DNA from 4 places in the Rhodoferax sp. SPJ21 genome. Region 1 is predicted to be linked to each of the others. Evidence: predicted binding sites of a transcription regulator. Region 1 holds the regulator's gene; each other region holds the start of a gene.
The links. The regulator FNR, encoded in region 1, switches genes on or off when oxygen is low (the NO sensors DNR and NnrR bind a similar motif). The targets are predictions, from matches to a motif close to TTGATNNNNATCAA.
Positions count from the first base shown of each region.

Region 1 (5,112 bases):
TGCGGACCGGGTCTAGCTGCGCGAAGTCGCGGGTAGTGAGGTCGGCCCAGAAAGGTGATTTGGCATGCATGCGGTGAATTTCACCACAGGCTGCGGCAAAACTCCGCCACCCGTGGGTCCAAGTCGTGCACCACGGCCCATAAAGCCACGGCCACCAGGGCGCCGCCTGCCGCGCGCATACCCCATTCCTTGCGCGTAGGGCTGCGCCAGGCCTGCAGCCGCAGCCACAGCCAGGGGCCGGCCATGAGGGTGATGGCGCTGCCTGCGGCAAACAAGGCCATACATACGGCCCCCATCAGCGGCCCGCCGCTCAAGGCCGCCACCAACAGGGCCGAATACAGCAGGCCACAGGGCATGAAGGCCCAGGCTGCGCCCACGCCAAAGGCCCAGCCATACCCGCCGGAGCTGGCCCGCAGGCGCGCCCACAGCTTGCGGCCCATGCCGTCCACCCACACCGGCTGGCGCGCCAACACCAGCAAGGTCCCGCCCCAGACCAACACCGCCACATGGAACAGGGTCCACACCGGCTGCAACGCAGCCGATTGGCGCGTCAACCAGGCCAGGTTGTCCACCGCCCAGGCGGCCAACGCACCCGCCAGGCTGTACCCCCCCAGACGCCCGGCCTGCAGCTGCAGCATGCCCAGCCAGGGTCTGCGCGCGCTCGCCAATCGACCTAGCCCCCCGCACGCCGCGCCGCACATGGCGGCACAGTGCGGGCCACCGGCCAGGCCCATGAGCAGCGCGGTCCAGGCCAGGCCGGTTTGCATGGTCAAATAATTCTGGAGAAGCGGGCGCGGTTGCGGTCGGCTTGCAGGTAGCGGTCAAACACCATGGCCACCGCGCGCACCAGGAACCAACCGGTGGCGGTGACGCGGATGCCACTGGCATCCAGCTGCACCAGGCCGGCCTCGACCAAGGGCTGCAGAGCCTCCAGCTCGGCGGCGAAAGTCTGCTTGAAGTCCACCAGGAAAGCCAACTCTATGGATTCGAACTGCACTTCGCCCTGGCACATCAGGCCCATGATGATGGCGCGGCGCACCAGGTCGTCGCGGTTCAACGCCAGGCCACGCACCACCGGCAGCTGGCCCTGGTCGATACGGTCACAGTATTCCTCCAGGGTCTTGGCGTTCTGGCTGTAGGTGGCGCCTATGCGGCCTATGGCGGACACGCCCAGGCCCACTAGATCGCAATCAGGCTGGGTGCTGTAGCCCTGGAAGTTACGGTGCAGCCGGCCCTGCCGCTGGGCAATGGCCAGCGCGTCGTTGGGCAGGGCGAAGTGGTCCATGCCGATGTAGACATAGCCGGCCTCCAGAAAGGCGTCAAAAGCCTGTGACAGCATGGACAGCTTGTCCGCCGCGGCCGGCAGCTCCGCGCCCAGGATGCGGCGCTGGGGCTTGAAGCGCTCGGGCAGGTGGGCATAGGCGTACAGGGCAATGCGGTCAGGCCGCAGCTCTACCACCTGCTCCAGCGTGCGCGCAAACGAGGCAGGCGTCTGCCGGGGCAGACCGTAAATCAGGTCCACATTGATGGACTCAAAGCCCAGCGTGCGGGCCACCTCCACCAACTCGAACACCTGCTGCGCGGGCTGGACGCGGTGCACCGCTTTTTGCACATCGGCATCGAAGTCCTGCACTCCGAAACTGAGCCGGTTGAAGCCCAGGGTGGCCAAAGCTTGCAGGCGTTTGGCATCCACCGTGCGGGGGTCTACCTCGATGGAGTATTCACCGCCAGGTGTCAGCACAAAGTGGCGGCGCAACATGGCCATCAGCTGGGCCAGCTCGTCGTCACTCAAAAATGTGGGGCTGCCGCCGCCCAGGTGCAGCTGGCTGACGTTGCGCCGCTCGCCCAGCTGGGCAGTGTGCAGGGCGGTTTCGCGCTCCAGGTAGCGCAGATAGGAGGCGCCGCGCTCATGGCGCTTGGTGATGATCTTGTTGCAGGCGCAGTAGTAGCACAGCGACTCGCAAAACGGGATGTGCACGTACAGCGACAAGGGCAGGCTCAGCGCGGCTGCCCCCTGGTTGCGCTGCTGCAGGGCGCGGCCATAGTCCTCGCAGGTGAAGGCCTCGACGAACCGGTCAGCGGTGGGATAGGATGTGTAGCGCGGCCCAGGCACGTCAAAACGGCGTAACAATTCGGGCAAAACTCGGGTCATGGCAGGCAGTCAGGTTGCATGACTGGAATGTGCCGCGAAGCCTTGCCCGCTTCTTTGACCTACATCAATCTGGTTTCAGATACTTCTGCACACAATATAAGTTCTTAAAAGCCCCTTCCTTTTTGAATCAGCCCATACTCTGCGCATGAACCCTGTCGCCATCAAAGTTGCCTGCTCGAACTGCAATCTGCGTGAGCTGTGCATGCCCTTAGGCTTAAACAAAGAAGAGCTAGAGCGCATTGACGATCTGGTCGCGGTGCGCCGAAAGGTGCTGCGCGGCACGGCGCTGTTCCACAACGGCGAAACTTTCAAGGCGCTGTACGCCATCCGCACGGGCTTCTTCAAGACCACCGTCACCACCGAAGATGGCCGCGACCAGGTCACCGGCTTTCAAATGGCCGGCGAAATCATCGGCCTGGACGGCATCGTCAACGACCACCACACCTGCGACGCCGTGGCCCTGGAAGATGCCGAAGTGTGCGAGATGCCATTCCACCGCATTGAAGAGCTTTCGCGCGAGGTCAACTCGCTGCAGCGCCATGTGCACAAGATCATGAGCCGCGAGATCGTGCGCGAGCACGGTGTGATGCTGCTGCTGGGCAGCATGCGTGCCGAAGAGCGCCTGGCGGCCTTTTTGCTGAACCTGGTGCAGCGCCTGCATGCACGCGGGTTTTCGCAGTCCGAGCTCATCCTGCGCATGACCCGCGAAGAGATTGGCAGCTACCTGGGCCTGAAGCTGGAAACCGTGAGCCGCACTTTCTCCAAGTTTGTGGACGACCAGATCGTGGAAGTCAAGCAGCGCCACATCCGCATCCTGGACACCGAAGCGCTCAAGCGCATCGTCAATCTTCAGCCCTGTCTGTAGGCACCGTCACCGGCTGGCCCACCAGCAGCGTCAGACACCCCACCAGCACCGCCACCGCCCAAAACGCAAAGAACGCCAGGCTGTACACGCCTTGGCGTGACAAAGGCAGCGGCTGCCCCAGCCACTGCAGGCTGTAGGGATCGACCACCGCAAACACCAGCATCTCCAGCATGCACGCGCCCAAAAAAGCGGGCCACACAACGCTTACTACCCTAAAGATTTGCATGGTGCCCTCCGGCTACTTGGTACGCACCGAGCCGGGTGGCGACGCAGCATGGTTGCGCCCCTGCTCGGCCGGCGCCAGCGGGCCCTGGGCGGCCAGGGTTTTGTTGATCTCCAGCCCCTGACGGTAGTAGTCCTGGGCCAGCACCGGGTCCTGCTGGCGGACGGCGATCCAGCCCGAGACCAGCGCCGCCACCACCACGGCCAGCGGGCCGGAAATCACCAACCAGACATAGCCGTAGCGCCACCATGGCAGCGGCACCGGCGTGGTAGATGTGTGAGAGGGCATGGCAGTCTCCTGGAGTTATTTTCAGCGGGGAACAAAGAACGTGGACTTTTCCGACACCTTGGTGCTTCCATCCGCCGTCTGGATGTCGAAGAACACCGGGTAGGAGCCCGGTTCAACCGAACCGTAGGGGATGTGCAGGCGCACCGCCACCCAGCGCGAAGCCACCGGCTCCACGTCCACCCATTCGTCCGAGGCCAGCACCAGCCCATCCAGCCCATGGGCCGTGAGGCGGTAGCGCTGCGGCACTTCACTGGCGTTCATGACCTGCAGGCGGTACACGTTTTCCAGCTGGCCACCGGACACGATGCGCGACAGCGCCGCGCGGTCACGCACCACATCCACCTTCAGCGGGGTACGCGTCAACAGGCTGCCCAGCAGCGCCAGCGTCAATACCAGCAGCACCGTGCCGTAAACCAGCACCCGGGGCCGCAGCACGCGCCGCAGTATCTGCCGGCCCGACCAGCCCTGGGCCATGCCGTTCTGGGTGGCAAAGCGGATCAGGCCAGGGGCATAGCCCATCTTGTCCATCACGCCGTCGCACACATCCACGCAGGCGGCGCAGCCTATGCATTCGTACTGCAAGCCCTCGCGGATATCGATACCGGTGGGGCAGACCTGCACGCACAGCGTGCAGTCCACGCAAGAACCCAGGCCCAGGGCCGCGGGGTCGGCCTTGCGCGAACGGGAGCCGCGGGGCTCGCCACGGGTGGTGTCGTAGCTGACGATCAGCGTGTCCTTGTCGAACATGGCGCTCTGGAAGCGCGCATAGGGGCACATGTATTTGCAGACCTGCTCGCGCATGAAGCCGGCGTTGCCATACGTAGCAAAGCTGTAAAACAGGCCCCAGAACACCTCCCACGAACCGAAGCTACCGCTCATAGATTCCTGCAGCAGCGCATAAGTGGGTGTGAAATACGAGACAAAGGTAAAACCGGTCCACAGGGACAGCACCAACCAGGCGGCGTGCTTAGCCGATTTGCGGGCCAGCTTGTGGGCCGACATGGGTGCACCGTCCAGCCGCATGCGGGCGGCGCGGTCGCCTTCGATATGGCGCTCTATCCACATGAAGATTTCGCTGTACACCGTCTGCGGGCAGGCAAAGCCGCACCACAGGCGCCCTGCCACGGCGGTGAACAGAAACAGGGACAAGGCTGACACCACCAGCAGGCCGGTCAGGTAGATGAAATCCTGCGGGTACAGCACCAGCGAGAAGATGTAGAAGCGGCGCGCCTCCAGATCAAACAACACCGCCTGGCGCTGGCCCCATTGCAGCCAGGGCAGGCCGTAGAACACCAGCTGCGTCAGCAACACCATGGCCCAGCGCCAGCGCGCAAACAGGCCCTGCACCGAACGTGGGTAGATCTTCTTGCTGGCCGCGTACAGCGACACCATCACCTCATCGGCATCTGGTCCAGGCACAGGCACGATGGGGATGGTCTTGCGGGGCGCGACGGTGTTCACACCATGCTCCTATTTGGTGGCCACGGGCTTGTTCGACAGGCCCCAGATGTAAGCCGTCAACACATGGATCTGGGCTTCGGTCAGCTTGCCTTGCTGGGCCGGCATCTGGTTGATTTTGCCCTT
Region 1 is NZ_JBYZMO010000001.1:1,593,609-1,598,720, forward strand. Features, by position in the region: gene AC4BBN_RS07295 (creatininase family protein) at 1-70, opposite strand, end outside; gene AC4BBN_RS07300 (sulfite exporter TauE/SafE family protein) at 81-767, opposite strand; gene hemN (oxygen-independent coproporphyrinogen III oxidase) at 770-2,152, opposite strand; gene fnr (fumarate/nitrate reduction transcriptional regulator Fnr) at 2,298-3,017, shown strand; gene AC4BBN_RS07315 (hypothetical protein) at 2,995-3,243, opposite strand; gene AC4BBN_RS07320 (FixH family protein) at 3,256-3,528, opposite strand; gene ccoG (cytochrome c oxidase accessory protein CcoG) at 3,550-4,920, opposite strand; gene ccoP (cytochrome-c oxidase, cbb3-type subunit III) at 4,999-5,112, opposite strand, start outside.

Region 2 (5,112 bases), on a different contig from region 1:
ACTGGGGCGCCGGCTGGAAGAAGGCGGTGAAAGACAACTACCTCAACACCGTGTCCTTCGACGTGCACGGAGCCAACATGGTCTACCGCGACTGCTATGTGGACCTGGACCCGACCTACACCGACCACTACGGCCAGGCGCTGATGCGCTTCACCTTCGACTGGAAAGACAACGACATCAAGATGAGCCGCTACGTCACCGGCGAGATGCTGAAAGTGGCCAAGGCGATGAACCCACACTCCATCAAGGTCAGCCAGAAGAACTTTGGCGACCACCTGGACCTGCGCGCCTACCAGACCACCCACTGGGCTGGCGGCGTAGCCATGGGCGAAGACCGCCGAACCAGCGTACTGAACCGCTACCTACAAAGCTGGGACGTGCCGAATGTGTTTGCCGTCGGCTCCGGCGTGTTTCCTGTGGGCATAGGCTACAACCCAACCGGCCTGGCCACCGCCCTGACCTACTGGGCGGCCAAGGCGATACGCGAGCAGTACCTGAAAGACCCCCGCCCCGTGGTGGACGCATGATGGCCCACACCACCCTGCTCCAAGCCACAGCGATGGCTGTGGCGCTCAGCGCAGGTGCAGTGCAGGCTGCTGCCCCTGTCGATGCGGAACTGGTTGCCAAGGGCGCCTATCTGGCCCGCGCTGGCGACTGCATCGCCTGCCACAGCGCCACGCCGGACAAGCCGTTTGCCGGTGGCTTGCCGATGGTCACGCCCATAGGTACGATCTACTCCACCAACATCACACCCGACAAGACTGCAGGCATCGGCAGCTGGAGCTATGAAGACTTCGCCAAGCTGATGCGCACCGGCGTCACCAAGGCCGGCTACACCGTCTACCCGGCCATGCCATACCCCTCGTTTTCGCGGCTAGGCGAAGACGATATGCAGGCGATGTACGCCTACTTTATGCACGGCGTGCAGCCCGACCCCACGCCGAACAAAAAGGCCGACATCCCCTGGCCGCTGTCGATGCGCTTCCAGCTGGCACTGTGGCGCATGGTGTTTGCGCCCGCGCCTGCCCCCATGAGCGTGCCGCAGAGCCCGCAGTCGAGTCTGCTGCGCGGCGCCTACCTGGTGCAGGGCCTGGGCCATTGCGGCGCCTGCCACACGGCGCGCGGCGTGGCCTTTCAGGAAAAGGCGCTGAACGATACCGGCAACAGCATCTACCTAGCCGGCGGCGGCGCGGTTGACGGCTGGGTTCCACCATCGCTACGCAACAGCCACGGCGGCGGCCTGGCGCGGTGGAGCGAACGCGACATCGTGGACTTTCTGAAAACCGGGCGCAGCCAGCGCAGTGCCTCGTTTGGCGGCATGAACGACGTGGTGGCGCACTCCACCCAGCACCTGACCGACGCCGACCTGACCAGCATCGCGCTGTATCTCAAGTCCCTGCCCACCGGCACGCCCGAGCCAGCACCGTATGTGGCCGACCCGCGCGTGGCGCAGGAGCTGCATAGCGGCGTGGTGAACAGCCGTGGCGCACAAATCTACCTGGACCGCTGCGCCGGCTGCCACCGCTCCAACGGCGAGGGCGCTGCCAAAACATTCCCGGCGCTGGCCGGCAATGCGCTGCTGCAGACTGCGGACGCCTCAAGCAGCATCAAGATCGTGCTGTCCGGCAGCGCCATGCCCGCCACGCAGACAGCGCCCTCGGCCCTCACCATGGCGCCGTACGCCGGGCTGCTCAGCGATGCCGACATTGCCGAAGTCGTCAGCTTCATCCAGACCAGCTGGGGCAACCAGGGTGGCGTGGCCACAGCGGGCCAAGTGGCGGCCCTGCGCAAGACGTCGCCGCCCGTGCAAGCAGCGACCGTGACCACGTTTGCGCCGGGCCGGCCGGACGCCTTGGCCCCGCGCCCAGCGGCCAGCGGTGCTGTGCCTTAGGAAATCAAAGAAAATTGGGCTCTCGCGCAGATAGCACCTGCGCCAGCAGCTATTTTTTTAATAGCAAGTGCAGAAGACGCCAAGCCTTACCAGCGCTGGTGCACCAGCGGCTTGGCAAAGCGCTCGTATACGCCCGCGATGGCCTGCATGGTGCTGTCGGTCAGCGGCGGCAGGTCGGCTGCGGCCACGTTGTCGGCCACCTGGGTGGCGCGCTTGCCACCGGGGATGGAGCAAGTCACCGCCGGGTGCATCTGGATCCAGCGCAGCGCCATCTGCGGCATGCTTTGGCCCTGGGGCACCAGCGGGCGCAGGGCGTCCACGGCTTGCAGGCCCACGTTGTAGTCCAGGCCAGAGAAGGTTTCGCCCTTGTCGAAGGCTGCACCCTCGCGGTTGAACTGGCGGTGGTCGTCGGCCGCAAACGTGCTGTCCTTGCTCAGCTTGCCACTCAGCAGACCGCTGGACAGCGGCAGCCGCGCCAGAATGCCCACGCCGCGTTTTTGCGTTTGCTCGAACAGCAGCTCGGCCGGGCGCTGGCGGAAGATGTTGTAGATGATCTGCACAGACTGCACGCCGGGGAATTCGATCGCCTTCAGCGCCTCTTCCACCTTCTCCACGCTCACGCCGTAGTGGCGCAGCTTGCCGGCCTTCACCAGGTCGTCCAGCACGCCAAACACTTCGGGCATGTAGAACACCTCGGTTGGCGGGCAGTGCAGCTGCAGCAGGTCCAGCGCTTCGGTGTTCAGGTTCACCAGACTGCGCTCGACAAAGGCGGTCAGGTTTTCGCGGTTGTAGCCAGCCGCCACATGCGGGCTCAGGCGGCGCCCGGCCTTGGTGGCGATGTAAAAGGGTTCGCTGCGCTCACGCTTGAGCTGGGCCAGCAGCCGCTCACTGCGGCCATCGCCATACACGTCGGCGCTGTCGAAGAAGTTCACGCCCATGTCCAGCGCTTTGTGCAGCGCACCCATGGACTCTGCGTCATCCACATCGCCCCAGGTGCCGCCAATGGCCCAGGCGCCGAAGCTGACGGTCGAAATATTCCAGCCGGTGCGGCCGAGAGGACGGTATTGCAAGATGGGTCTCCTTGTTGTTCAGGGCGGTAAGTATCGCACCCGGGGCACTTTAGTGCGACGCTATAACAATACGCCCTAAAACCCATTTTGCGTAGGCAGCTACTGCGCAAGTAGCTACGTTTTAAATAGCACTTCCGGCAAGGAGCAGATATGCCCATCGCCCGCTATGGGGTCTAACGAACAGACATGGCGGCGCTTTTGCCCTACCTTGATCTACATCAGTGTGCCCACCTGGGCATGCGAGGAACATCAGGACCAAGGAGCCACACCATGCAACACCTCACACCTGAACAACGCGCCATGCTAGACCACGCCTTGCAAGCGCGGCGGCGGGCGCTGGAAGTAGAACTGGCAGAGCACCGGCAAGACCTCGCCGAGCTGGCCCCGCAACTGGCAGAACGCCCGCAAAACAGCAGCGCCTACCCGGCCAACGCAAATGAGCGCGAAGTAGAAGCCGCACTGTCCGATATGGACTCGGCAGAACTGGCTGCAGTGCGCCGCGCCCAACAGCATCTGCACGACGACAACTTCGGCATGTGCGTGGATTGCGCCAAACCCATCCCGTTTGCACGTTTGCTGATCGAGCCCGAAGCCCTGCGCTGCGTGGCCTGTGCCTCCATTTTTGAAAGGAAACTTTGATATGCCACTCTTCCACGCTGTCGTTCTAACCGACCACCAATCCGCCCTGGTAGTGCAATTTGATGCCGAGCAGGTGCTGTCACAGCGCATCCAGGCCCACAAACACCCCACCGCCCAGCACAACAGCGCGGTACGCACCGAGCACGAGTTCTTCGGCGAAGTCTGCGACGCGCTGCAGGGCATCCAGCAGGCGCTCATCACCGGCTCACACACCGCCACCGCCGACTTCAAGCACTACGCCGAAAAGCACCGGCCCCTTATCGCCCCGCAGATCGTCGGCTACGAAGTGGTAGACCACCCTACCGAGAACCAGCTGGTGGCGATGGCCCGCGTAGCGTTTGATAAACACAATCTGATGGATGGCATTCCGACTGCCGGCCGACCTGCCTGATGCCTCGGCTGCAGAATTCAACACAAAAGTGCCGGATCAGCTACTTGCTTCAGACACACCACCACAACCGTTCATGCACATGGTTGCAATCTGAGGCATGTATCTAATCACGCAAAAGTAGCCTCCAGCGCAGGTATTACCTACGCTGGAAGCTACACTTTCAATAGCAAATACACCTACAGCCGCAGCACGCGCGTCAATCCCATTCGCTGCTGGTCAAGCCAATGCGCTGCAGCCATTCGCGTACGCCCTTGGGCCGCGAGAAAAGGTAGCCCTGCATGGAAGGCACACCGCGTTGGCGCAAGAAATCCGCCTGCGACTCGGTTTCCACACCTTCGGCAACCACATGCAGATGGAAACGCAAAGCGATGTCCAAAATGACCTCAATCAAGGCTGCATCGCTTGCCTGGACGCCTAGGCCTTGCACAAAACTCTGGTCAATCTTCAACTCCCGTACGGGCAGTTGCTTGAGATACGCCAGACTGGAATAGCCCGTTCCAAAGTCGTCGATGGAGAACTGCAAGCCCAGCTCCGTCAAGGCATTCATACGCTCTATGACCTGCGGCACATCGTTGAGCATCATGCCCTCGGTGACTTCCAGTACCAATCTTCCTGGGCGTATCTGGTATTGGCGCAGCAAGCCGCTGACAAACTCTACGAAGTCGGCCTCTCTGAAATGGCGCGGGCTGATATTGACCGAGATGGGCAGCTTGCAGCCATGCGTATCCAAGTAAGCGAGCAGCCGGCACACCGCTGTCAGCATCCAGCGGTCCAACTCGACGATCAGGTACGAAAACTCCACTTGCGGAATAAAGAGCCCGGGCGCAAGAAGTCCACGCACCGGATGCTGCCATCGCACCAATGCCTCGGCGCCCTGAATGGCACCATTTCCATCCACTTGCGATTGCAAAAAGACGCGCAGCTCACTTTTCGCAATGGCGACCCGCAAAGAATGTTCATCCTTTAGCCTGCCCTCGATTGCCTCGCCCATTCCGCGCTCATAAAAAGTAACGGTATTTCCGCCGGCTGCTTTGGCCTCACGTCTGGCGCTCTCGGCCCGCCGAACGATTTCACCGGCTACCTCGTTCGAACACTCTGGATAAATTGCCACACCTACAGTT
Region 2 is NZ_JBYZMO010000003.1:109,185-114,296, forward strand. Features, by position in the region: gene AC4BBN_RS15905 (GMC family oxidoreductase) at 1-527, shown strand, start outside; gene AC4BBN_RS15910 (c-type cytochrome) at 527-1,891, shown strand; gene AC4BBN_RS15915 (aldo/keto reductase) at 1,978-2,961, opposite strand; gene AC4BBN_RS15920 (TraR/DksA family transcriptional regulator) at 3,232-3,600, shown strand; gene AC4BBN_RS15925 (hypothetical protein) at 3,602-3,991, shown strand; gene AC4BBN_RS15930 (GGDEF/EAL domain-containing response regulator) at 4,188-5,112, opposite strand, start outside.
Region 2: AC4BBN_RS15920 (TraR/DksA family transcriptional regulator) is a predicted target of FNR. The motif match lies at 3,170-3,183, and genes of this name have one in related genera.

Region 3 (5,112 bases), on a different contig from region 1:
GGTTCAACTCAGCCCCACCGGCGAGAAGATCAAGCCTCTGCGCATGAAGATCAGCAAGGCGAAAGAACGCGCGCTAATGAAGGAATTCGGCCTGGATGAAACCGTCCTGTCCGAAGAAGACATGGCCAAGCGCCGTATGCGCCTGAAGGCCCTGATCAAGCTGGGCAAGACCCGTGGATATTTGACGCACGGCGAAATCTCAGACCACTTGCCCGACAAGCTGGTCGATGCAGAAACGCTGGAAGTCGTAGTCAACATGTTGAACGACATGGGTGTCGCCGTTTACGAGCAAACGCCCGACGCCGAAACCCTGTTGCTGAATAACACCGCACCGACGGCCGCAACCGAAGAAGAAGCCGAAGAGGAAGCCGAAGCAGCGCTCTCCACTGTAGACAGCGAATTCGGACGTACGACCGACCCAGTGCGCATGTATATGCGCGAAATGGGCACGGTTGAGCTGCTGACCCGTGAAGGCGAAATTGAAATCGCCAAGCGTATCGAAGGCGGCCTGATGCGCATGATGGAAGCCATCAGCGCCAGCCCTGCCACCCTGGCCGAAGTGTTTGCCCTGGGCGAACAGATCCGCGAAGGCAAAGTTGTCATCTCCACCATCGTGGACGGCTTCTCCAACCCCAATGAAGCTGACGATTACGTGGCCGAAGAAGACTTCGACGAATTCGACGCGGCCGATGATGACGACGGCAAGGGCGGCTCCAAGGCGCTGACCAAGAAGCTTGAGGAGCTCAAGAACGAAGCCTTGACCCGCTTCGATCGCCTGCGCGAGTTGTTCGAGAAAGTCCACAAGATCTACGACAAGGAAGGCTACGGCACACCGCACTACGTCAAGGCCCAGGCGGCTTTGAGCGAAGAGCTGATGACCATCCGTTTTACCGCCAAGACCATTGAAAAACTGTGCGACTTGCTGCGCAGCCAGGTGGATGACGTGCGCAAGAAAGAACGCGAGCTGCGCCGCATCCTGGTCGACAAATGCGGCTACCCGCAAGAAAACTTCATCGCCGACTTCAGCGGGCGCGACAAGATGGGCAACAAAGTGCCATCCCACCTGCTTGACCTGAAGTGGATTGAAAAGCAAACCGCTGCAGGCAAGCCCTGGAGCGCGATCATGGGCCGCAACATTCCGCCGGTTCAGGACATCCAGCAAAAGCTGACCGACCTGCAAGCCCGCGTCGTGGTACCACTGGACGAGCTGAAAGGCATCAACAAGCGCATGAACGAAGGCGAAGCCGCCTCGCGCGATGCCAAGAAGGAAATGATCGAGGCCAATTTGCGCCTGGTGATCTCGATCGCCAAGAAGTACACCAACCGTGGCCTGCAATTCCTGGATTTGATCCAGGAAGGCAATATCGGCTTGATGAAGGCGGTGGACAAGTTCGAATACCGCCGCGGCTACAAGTTTTCGACCTACGCCACCTGGTGGATTCGCCAAGCCATTACGCGCTCGATCGCGGACCAAGCACGCACGATCCGCATTCCGGTGCACATGATCGAAACCATCAACAAGATGAACCGCATCAGCCGCCAGCACTTGCAAGAGTTTGGCTTTGAGCCCGATGCGTCCATCTTGGCTGAGAAGATGGAGATCCCGGAAGACAAGATCCGCAAGATCATGAAGATCGCCAAAGAGCCCATCTCCATGGAAACGCCGATCGGTGACGACGATGACAGCCACTTGGGCGATTTCATCGAAGACGGCGCCAACACAGCACCTATCGAAGCCGCCATGCAGGCCGGCCTGCGCGACGTGGTCAAGGACATCCTTGACAGCCTGACGCCACGCGAAGCCAAGGTGCTGCGCATGCGCTTCGGTATCGAGATGAGCACCGACCACACGCTGGAAGAAGTCGGTAAGCAGTTCGACGTGACCCGAGAGCGCATCCGCCAAATAGAAGCCAAGGCGCTGCGCAAGCTCAAGCACCCCAGTCGCTCGGACAAGCTACGTAGCTTCATCGACACGCTGTAAAAGCGCTGCATAAAAAGGCCCCTGCCGGTTCACGCCGACAGGGGCTTTTTTTATGTGTGCCCAGCCTAGGTCGCGGGCTCCATCAACATCAACCCAGCGGCAGTGTTGGAGATGGGGATGTGGTAGTTCGAATGCAGCAGCCGAGCCTGTCCGGGCAAAGCTGCCCGCGTGGCCAGCCACATCAACAGCTCAATCCCCTGGGTACCCACTTTCTCCACCAACTCATGGATAGTGAAGCGGGTTGCCCTGGCCGGATCACTGATAAGGCTCTCCATGAACTGCAGGTCAAACTCCTTATTGATGAAACCGGCGCGCTGACCGTCAAGCTGGTGGCTTAGGCCGCCGGTGCCGATGATGACTACCCGGGCGTCGCTGTCCCAGGACGCCACGGCTCGGCCAATGGCCTCACCCAACTTGTAACAACGGGCGGCCGTCGGCAACGGGAACTGCACCGTGTTCAGGCACACCGGCACGGTGGTGACGGGCCAACGGCCCTGTGCATCCGCATCCGGCCATAACAGTGCCATGGGCAGGCAAAACGCATGGTCCACCAGCATTTCCTGGCAGCTGGTGATATCAAACTCGTCGCCCACTAAGCTATTGATCAAATGCCAGGATAGATCCTGGTTGCCCTGGAATGGCGTCATATCGGCCAGACCCCAGCCCTCATCCGCATTGCGGTATGTGGGTGCCGCACCCACTGCGAAGGTTGGCATTTTGTCGAGAAAGAAGTTCAGACCATGGTCGTTGTAGATGACCACGGCCACATCGGGTTTGACTTCATTGAGCCACCGGCGCACGGGTGGAAAACCGTCAAAGAACGGCTTCCAGTATGGATCGCTTTGCAAATCCCTCGCGATTGCACGGCCGATGGCCGGTACGTGGGAGGTGGTAATGGCGCCTACGATATGTGCCATGGTTAAGCTCCCGCCGCCAGCAAACGGGCTTTGAAGACCTCTTTGCTCAAGCCGGTTTGCTGTGCGCCTATGTCCTGCATATCCAAGCCAAAGATGCCCGCAAATTTGGCTAGGTAGTAAGCATTGCCCCCAGCCGCGATTAGTGCCAGTACATTGCGTTGGCGAATCGCCTCTGCCTGCTCGGCATTCAAGCCAAAGGCACGCATATAGGCCTCTTCGTCCCGCTGAAAGTCTGCCCGGCCTTCGGCGGTGTTGAACGAAAAGCACATCTTGTTGAGCGCGTAGCCCTTGCGGGCCTGGACGCCATCAAACAAGGTAGTGCCGGGGATATCGACTTGGACCATGGTTGTCTCCTGTGAAGTAGGTGATGGGAAGTATTCCTGCCGCCACTCATTCAATAAAGCTGATAATTCAGATCAAACCCATGAGCAAATTCGATTACTTACACTTGGATGGCCAATTGCTGCAGCTGCTCCTGGCAGTGCTGGAAGAGGGCTCGGTCACCCGCGCCGCCCAGCGCCTGGGTGTGACGCAATCGGCCGTCAGCCACTTGCTGGACAAGTTACGCACCATTACAGGCGACCCTCTGTTCGTGAAGTCGGGGCGCGGCATCATCCCCACAGCCCGGGCCGAAGCCCTGGCCCAGCCTGCGCGTCTATTGCTGGAAGACATGCATCGGCTCGCTACCGCCGAGCAATTTGACCCCGGTACCCTGCAAGTCCGCTTCACCATCGCCGCCAACGATATGCAGCGCGATTTACTGCTCCCCGCGCTGCTGCGTAGACTGCGGCAGCAAGCACCCATGGTGAGTTTGCACACTATTCCCTCTGGCGTTCCAAGCCCAGAGATGTTGCGGGATGGTAGCTGCCACCTTGTGCTGTCGCCACGCCCGCCCGATGCCACGGACATCATGCAAAAGCGTTTGTTTAAAACGCCCTACAGGGTGTTTTATGACGCGACCGCGCGAACCGCCCCAAGCACACTAGCCGATTACTTGGCCAGCGAGCATGTAAGCGTGCTGTACCAGCCGCGCCGCACGCTGGATATAGACCAATGGCTGCAAACACAGGGTATCCAACGCCGCATGGCTGTCACTGTGCCTGGCTTTGCTGGAATTGCCGCCTTCCTGCAGGACAGCCCTTGGCTAGCTACCGTGCCTGGGCTCCTGGGCCGGGCCATGCTGCGCAACTTCAGCAGTTGTGCGCTGCCACTACCCTGCCCCAGTCTCCCCATGTATATGCTGTGGCATTTACGGCACCAACACGACCCAGTACAACGCTGGCTGCGCCAGTCTCTGGAAACCATTGCCGCAGAGGTATTGCAGCCACAAACTTCGACCTAAAATAGCCCGCTAGCGCAATCAGAACCTATGTCACAAGCTATTAAATCTATAGTAAGCAACCCTTCGTTATGGGTGGCTTGCCTATGTGCCGACTGGTGCGGCAGCTGCCGTGAATACCAAGCCCGGTTTGAACAGGTGGGAGCGAGCTTTCCCGGCGCAGAATTTGTGTGGATTGATATAGAAGACCAGGCCGATCTGGTAGACCCGATCGAGGTAGACAACTTCCCCACACTACTGGTGCTGGCAAATCAGCAGGTGCGCTTCTTTGGCAGCATCACACCGCAAACCGAGACGCTACAGCGTCTCGTACAGGCACAAATGGACTCTTCGACCACAAAAGTCGAGGCAAACGTCGAAATTGCCGCAATGGCACTGCGCATACAGGCCCGGAGTCGCGCTAAGGCTTGACAGGCTTCACTGCGCCAGGCACATCACTATCCGGCTCGTCCAAATCCTGGACGAGGTAGTGTTGCACCAGGGTGAAAAATCGATCATAGAACTTGTCAGATGCAACCGTTTCGCTGCCCACTTTCACCATCGCATCATTGCTGGAGCTCACTGGTACCGACAGTGAGCCCAATACGCCGACCCCCAAGCTAGCGGACGAATTGCTTTTTTTCAGCGCATAACGGTCCTGCAGAGCGGTGACGAAACCCAGGCTCAGCTTGCCGTCACGGCTATCAGACACGCAGACCACTCGAATGTCCACCTGCACATGGGTTTCATTTTCGGGCTGAAAACTTTTTTGCCCCTGCACCAGATCCTTACCCGCCGAGGAAATGACATAGCCCTGGCTCAATAAGGCACGGCGCGCTGCCTCACAGGTTTGCGCGGGCGACGCATCGAACATGCGCGAGAACTTCTCTGTCGAA
Region 3 is NZ_JBYZMO010000005.1:128,235-133,346, reverse strand. Features, by position in the region: gene rpoD (RNA polymerase sigma factor RpoD) at 1-1,981, shown strand, start outside; gene AC4BBN_RS21640 (class III extradiol dioxygenase family protein) at 2,047-2,898, opposite strand; gene AC4BBN_RS21635 (protocatechuate 4,5-dioxygenase subunit alpha) at 2,901-3,242, opposite strand; gene AC4BBN_RS21630 (LysR family transcriptional regulator) at 3,359-4,240, shown strand; gene AC4BBN_RS21625 (thioredoxin family protein) at 4,268-4,648, shown strand; gene AC4BBN_RS21620 (DUF2242 domain-containing protein) at 4,638-5,112, opposite strand, start outside.
Region 3: AC4BBN_RS21635 (protocatechuate 4,5-dioxygenase subunit alpha) is a predicted target of FNR. The motif match lies at 3,305-3,318, and genes of this name have one in related genera.

Region 4 (5,112 bases), on a different contig from region 1:
GACCCCATCGCTGGACCTGGTTGGCAAGATCTAAATCTGCATGAAGTCGACGGCCCGCAAAGGCCGTTAAACCCGCTATCTGCCCACAAAGTGGGTGGCGGGAATGGATAACTACGCCTGAAAAATGGGCAGCAAAGTCGAGATAGGAAGAACACCATGTTGGACGACAGCCTCAAAGCACAACTGAAGAGCTACCTGGAGCGGGTTACCAAGCCGTTCGAGATCACAGCGTCGCTGGACGACAGCAAAGGTGCTGTTGAAATGCGCGGCCTGCTGGAGGACATCATTGGTCTGTCCGACAAAATCACCTTGAAGACCGATGGTACGGATGCACGCAAGCCGTCCTTCAGCCTGAACCGCATCGGCAGCGAAATGAGCCTGCGCTTTGCCGCCATCCCCATGGGCCATGAATTTACATCTCTCGTGCTGGCGCTGCTGTGGACCGGTGGCCACCCACCGAAGGTCGAACCCGGCGTGATCGAGAGCATCCAGGCATTGGATGGCGACTTTAATTTCGAGGTCTACATGTCCCTCAGTTGCCACAACTGCCCGGACGTGGTGCAAGCGCTGACGCTGATGTCGGTATACAACCCCAAAATCAAAACAGTCATCATCGATGGCGCGTTGTACCAGGACGAAGTCAACGCACGCGAAGTGATGGCCGTACCCAGCATTTACCTGAACGGCAGCCACTTCGGCTCGGGCCGCATGACAGTAGAAGAAATCGTCACCAAACTCGACACCGGCGCGGCCGACAAAGACGCCGCCCGACTTTCCGCCAAAGAAGCCTTCGACGTGCTGGTAGTCGGCGGTGGCCCCGCAGGCGCAGCAGCGGCCGTGTACGCGGCCCGCAAAGGCATACGCACCGGCATTGCCGCCGAGCGCTTTGGCGGACAAGTGAATGACACGCTGGCGATCGAGAACTTCATCTCCGTGCTGGAGACCGACGGCCCGAAGTTCGCCATGGGCCTGGACGCGCACGTGAAGGCCTACGGCGTGGACGTGATGAACCTGCAACGCGGCGACAAGCTGATCCCCGCAGCCACGCCCGGCGGCTTGGTCGAAGTGCAACTGGCCAATGGCGGCTCGCTGAAATCCAAGACCGTGATCGTGACGACCGGCGCACGCTGGAGAAACGTCAATGTGCCCGGCGAACAGGAATACAAAAACAAGGGCGTAGCCTACTGCCCGCACTGCGACGGTCCGCTATTCAAGGGCAAGCGCGTGGCTGTCATTGGTGGTGGCAACTCGGGGGTTGAGGCGGCCATCGACTTGGCGGGCCTGGTGGAGCACGTGACTTTGATCGAATTCGGCGAAGCACTGCGTGCCGATGCCGTGCTGGTCAAAAAGCTGCACAGCCTGGCCAACGTGACAGTGCATGTGTCGGCGCAAACCACCGAATTGACCGGCGACGGCAACAAGCTGAACGGCCTAAGCTACACCGACCGCACCAGTGGCGAAAGCCACCACATTGCGCTGGAAGGCTGCTTTGTGCAGATCGGACTGGTGCCGAACACCGAATGGCTCAAAGGCACGCTGGAGCTTAGCAAGCATGGCGAGATCATTGTGGACAGCCGCGGCCAGACCTCGGTGCCAGGAGTGTTCGCCGCCGGTGACGCGACCACCGTTCCCTTCAAGCAGATCATCATTGCCGCAGGCGATGGTGCAAAGGCTGCGCTGGGTGCGTTTGACCACCTGATGCGCAGCTCGGCTCCCGCTGCCTGATTGAGCGTGCGCAGCAGCGCAGCCCGTGCTTCACACGAGACTGCGCTGCGCGATGAACCACTGCAAGGTACGCTGCAACAACCGGGCATCGTTGCTAGCGCGGTGGCGCTGCTCTCCCAGCTCTTGCGACATCTTTTGTTTGACGGTATGCCACTGTTCGGCCTCCTCCTCCGTCAACAGCGAGCGCATGTTCTCCAGCTTGAAGTAAGGGCTGAGATCGGCCACATCGAACAACGCACTGATCCAGGTGAAATCATTCGCCCAGCCGTCCGAATACACGGTTTGCCCGCGCAGTTGGGCATTCAGCATCTGCGCCACCTCTAACGCCGAGCGCCCCTTGTCGCATACCAATTCGCGAGAAATATGGTGCAGCTCTTCCGCCTGCGGGTCCCAGTGGGTCCATTCAGGTTCGGGGCGAATCAATGAGCAAAAGCTCTTGCCATCAGGCAACACGCAGCCTACCTCGATAGGGTAGCTGCGACGCCCGAAACCCGAAGCTTCGATATCCAGGACGGCGGGGGCAGAATGTAAAGGCATGGGCGCAATTGTGCCGAGGGAACCCATAGCGTCAATTGATTCATACCTGATATGCATCAAATATCCGCAACCACTGCGGGTATAGAGTGGTCGGTTCAACCCGGACCCCACATGCCCATCGAGCTCTACCGCGACCCTCAACATGCCTGCCTGATGTTCGCCGACCTGATTGAAGAAGGCGGCCATGCTGTGCAGGCCAACCAGTTCCTTATCGTAGACAACGGTACGGGCGCCATCATCGACCCGGGCGGGAACCTGGCCTTCAATGAGCTGTTTCTGGGCATGTCACGCTACTTCAGCCCGCAGCGGCTGTCCTACGTGATGGCCTCGCATGCCGACCCAGACATCATTGCGTCCCTGGACCGCTGGTTGACCTCCACCAAAGCGGATCTGGTCATCTCCAAAGTATGGGAACGCTTCGTTCCGCATTTCACCAAGGTCGGCAAAACCGAAGACCGCATCATTGGCGTCGCGGATGCAGGCGGCCGCCTGCCGCTGGGCAAAAGCGAGCTCTGGTTACTGCCCGCGCACTTTCTGCACTCTGAGGGCAACTTCCATTTTTACGACCCGATCAGCCGCATCTTGTTCACGGGGGACCTCGGGGCCTCTGTGCTCACAGGCGAAGAGTCCAAGCAGGCCATTACCGATGTACACAAGCACATCCCGCGCATGGAGGGCTTTCATCGCCGCTACATGGTGGCCAACAAAGTGCTGCGCCTGTGGGTGCGCATGGCACGCCAGCTCGACATTTCCATGCTGGTGCCGCAGCATGGCGCGCCGATTGTCGGAGCCCCCGCGATCGCGGCGTTCTTCGACTGGGCCGAGTCGCTCGCGTGCGGCATCGACCTGTTTGACGAGCAGGCCTACCAAATACCCACGCAAAACATAGCCCACTGAACCGTGGCGCCCGGTGTAGCAGGGAGGCAAAGCAGGCATATTTGTTTTGATAGTCGCGCAGACTGCAGCGACAATGGCCCCATCTTTTCACCCCCTGAAGCTAGAGGAAGAACACCATGAAGGGCGACCCACAAGTCATCGCGCACCTGCAAGCGCAACTCAAGAACGAGCTCACCGCCATCAACCAGTACTTCCTGCACTACCGCATGTACAAGCACTGGGGCTTGGACAAGCTGGCAAAGAAGGAATACGAAGAATCCATCGGCGAGATGAAGCACGCGGACCAGTTGATGGACCGCATCTTCATGCTGGACGGCCTGCCCAATCTGCAAGACCTGGCCAAGATACTGGTGGGTGAAGACGTGCCTGAATGCCTGGCCTGCGACCTGAAGGCCGAGCAAGGCGCGCAAGCCACCATCAAGGACGGTATCGCCCACTGCGAAAGCGTGCGCGACTACGTGTCCCGTGACCTGCTGCAAGGCATTCTGGACGACACCGAAGAGCACATCGACTTCCTGGAAACCCAGATCGATCTGGTCGGCAAGGTCGGCATCCAAAATTACCTGCAAAGCCAGATGGGCGAGCTGGGCTAAACCCCGCCACTCCCAAGCCAATAGCGGACCGGTGCAAACCGGTCCGCTATTTTTTTAGTAGCTGCTCGCGCAGGTTCTACCTGCGCTACAGCCATTTTTTCTATAAATGGTGGACTGCCACGGCAGCGGCGGGCAAGGCCGCTTGTGCCACCTGCACCAAATGCTGGTGGTGGGTAAACAGCAGCACCTGGCCTCCTTGGGCGAAGCGGGCCAGGGCCTGGAACACCAGGGCGGCGCGGGCGTCGTCCGATGTCATCAGCACATCGTCCAGCACCAGAGGCATGGTTTTGCCAGCCTCGCGCTGCAGCTCCAGCGCGGCCAGTCGCAACGCCAGGTACAGCTGGTCGGCCGTGCCCTCGCTCATGGCTTCAATGCCAATCACCCGGCCGTCGGCGCCCTCGGCCTGCAGCACTGGCTTGTCGGCAGATGCATCGACCACCAGCTTGGGGTAGCGGCCGCCGGTGATGAGCCCAAAGTACTCCGACGCCAACCGCACCATAGGTGCCTGGGCCCGCTCACAGAAACGCTTCAAAGCCTCTTGCAGCAAGGTCTCGGCCAGGCGCAGCTGGGCCCAGGGGCGCACGGCACCGCGCAGGCGCGCTACAGCAGACTCCATCTGTTCGCGGGCATCAGCGGCGGCGGCTGAGGTGTCTATGGCCTGCAGCGCGCGGCGGGCATTTTGGGCAGCTTCCGCAGCGTGGGCGATGTCCTGGTCCAGCTGCACCACAGCCGCCTCGCAGGCGCTGCGCTCGGCATCCAAGTCCACCACATCCAGCCCTGCTACAGCCGCCCGCAGGTCGGCTACAGGGCGGGTTGCGGCCTGCTGCAACTGGCCCTCCAGCGTGCGGAATTGCTCTTGCAGCAAGCGCTTGGCGCTAGAGCGGTCTTCGGCCTCGGGTAACGTCGTCACGGTGTCCACCGCAGCCGCCAGGCACAAGGCCTGCAGCGCCTGTTCGTTGGCCTGCTTTTGCTGGCTTGCCACGGCCTGCTGGCGCAAAGCAAGCTCCAGCCGCCGCTGGAGCTCGGTCGCCTGCGCGGCATGTGACTGGGCCCGGGCCAGGCGGCTACCTAGGCCGTCCGCGAAATCGTCCACGTGCTGCACTGGCGGCTCTTGCAGCAACTCGGCCAAGGCCTGGGCCTGGCTGTGTAGCGCATCCTCGCGCGCTTGCAGCTGGGCCAGAGACTGGGCGCGGCGGGTCTGCTCCGACTGCGACTGCTCCAGCGCAGCCAACTCTGTCAGGCGCGCCTTCATGGTGGCGGGGCTGCTGGCCAGAGGGAGGAACAGGCGCTTCGCCCAAGCGCCCCGGGCAGCCTCCAGCGTGTCCAGCGCCTGCTGTTGTTCGGCAACACGGGTTTGCAG
Region 4 is NZ_JBYZMO010000002.1:1,564,079-1,569,190, reverse strand. Features, by position in the region: gene ahpC (alkyl hydroperoxide reductase subunit C) at 1-34, shown strand, start outside; gene ahpF (alkyl hydroperoxide reductase subunit F) at 157-1,725, shown strand; gene AC4BBN_RS15200 (3'-5' exonuclease) at 1,756-2,262, opposite strand; gene AC4BBN_RS15195 (oxygen-binding di-iron domain-containing protein) at 2,374-3,159, shown strand; gene bfr (bacterioferritin) at 3,276-3,752, shown strand; gene AC4BBN_RS15185 (ATP-binding protein) at 3,853-5,112, opposite strand, start outside.
Region 4: AC4BBN_RS15195 (oxygen-binding di-iron domain-containing protein) is a predicted target of FNR. The motif match lies at 2,309-2,322, and genes of this name have one in related genera.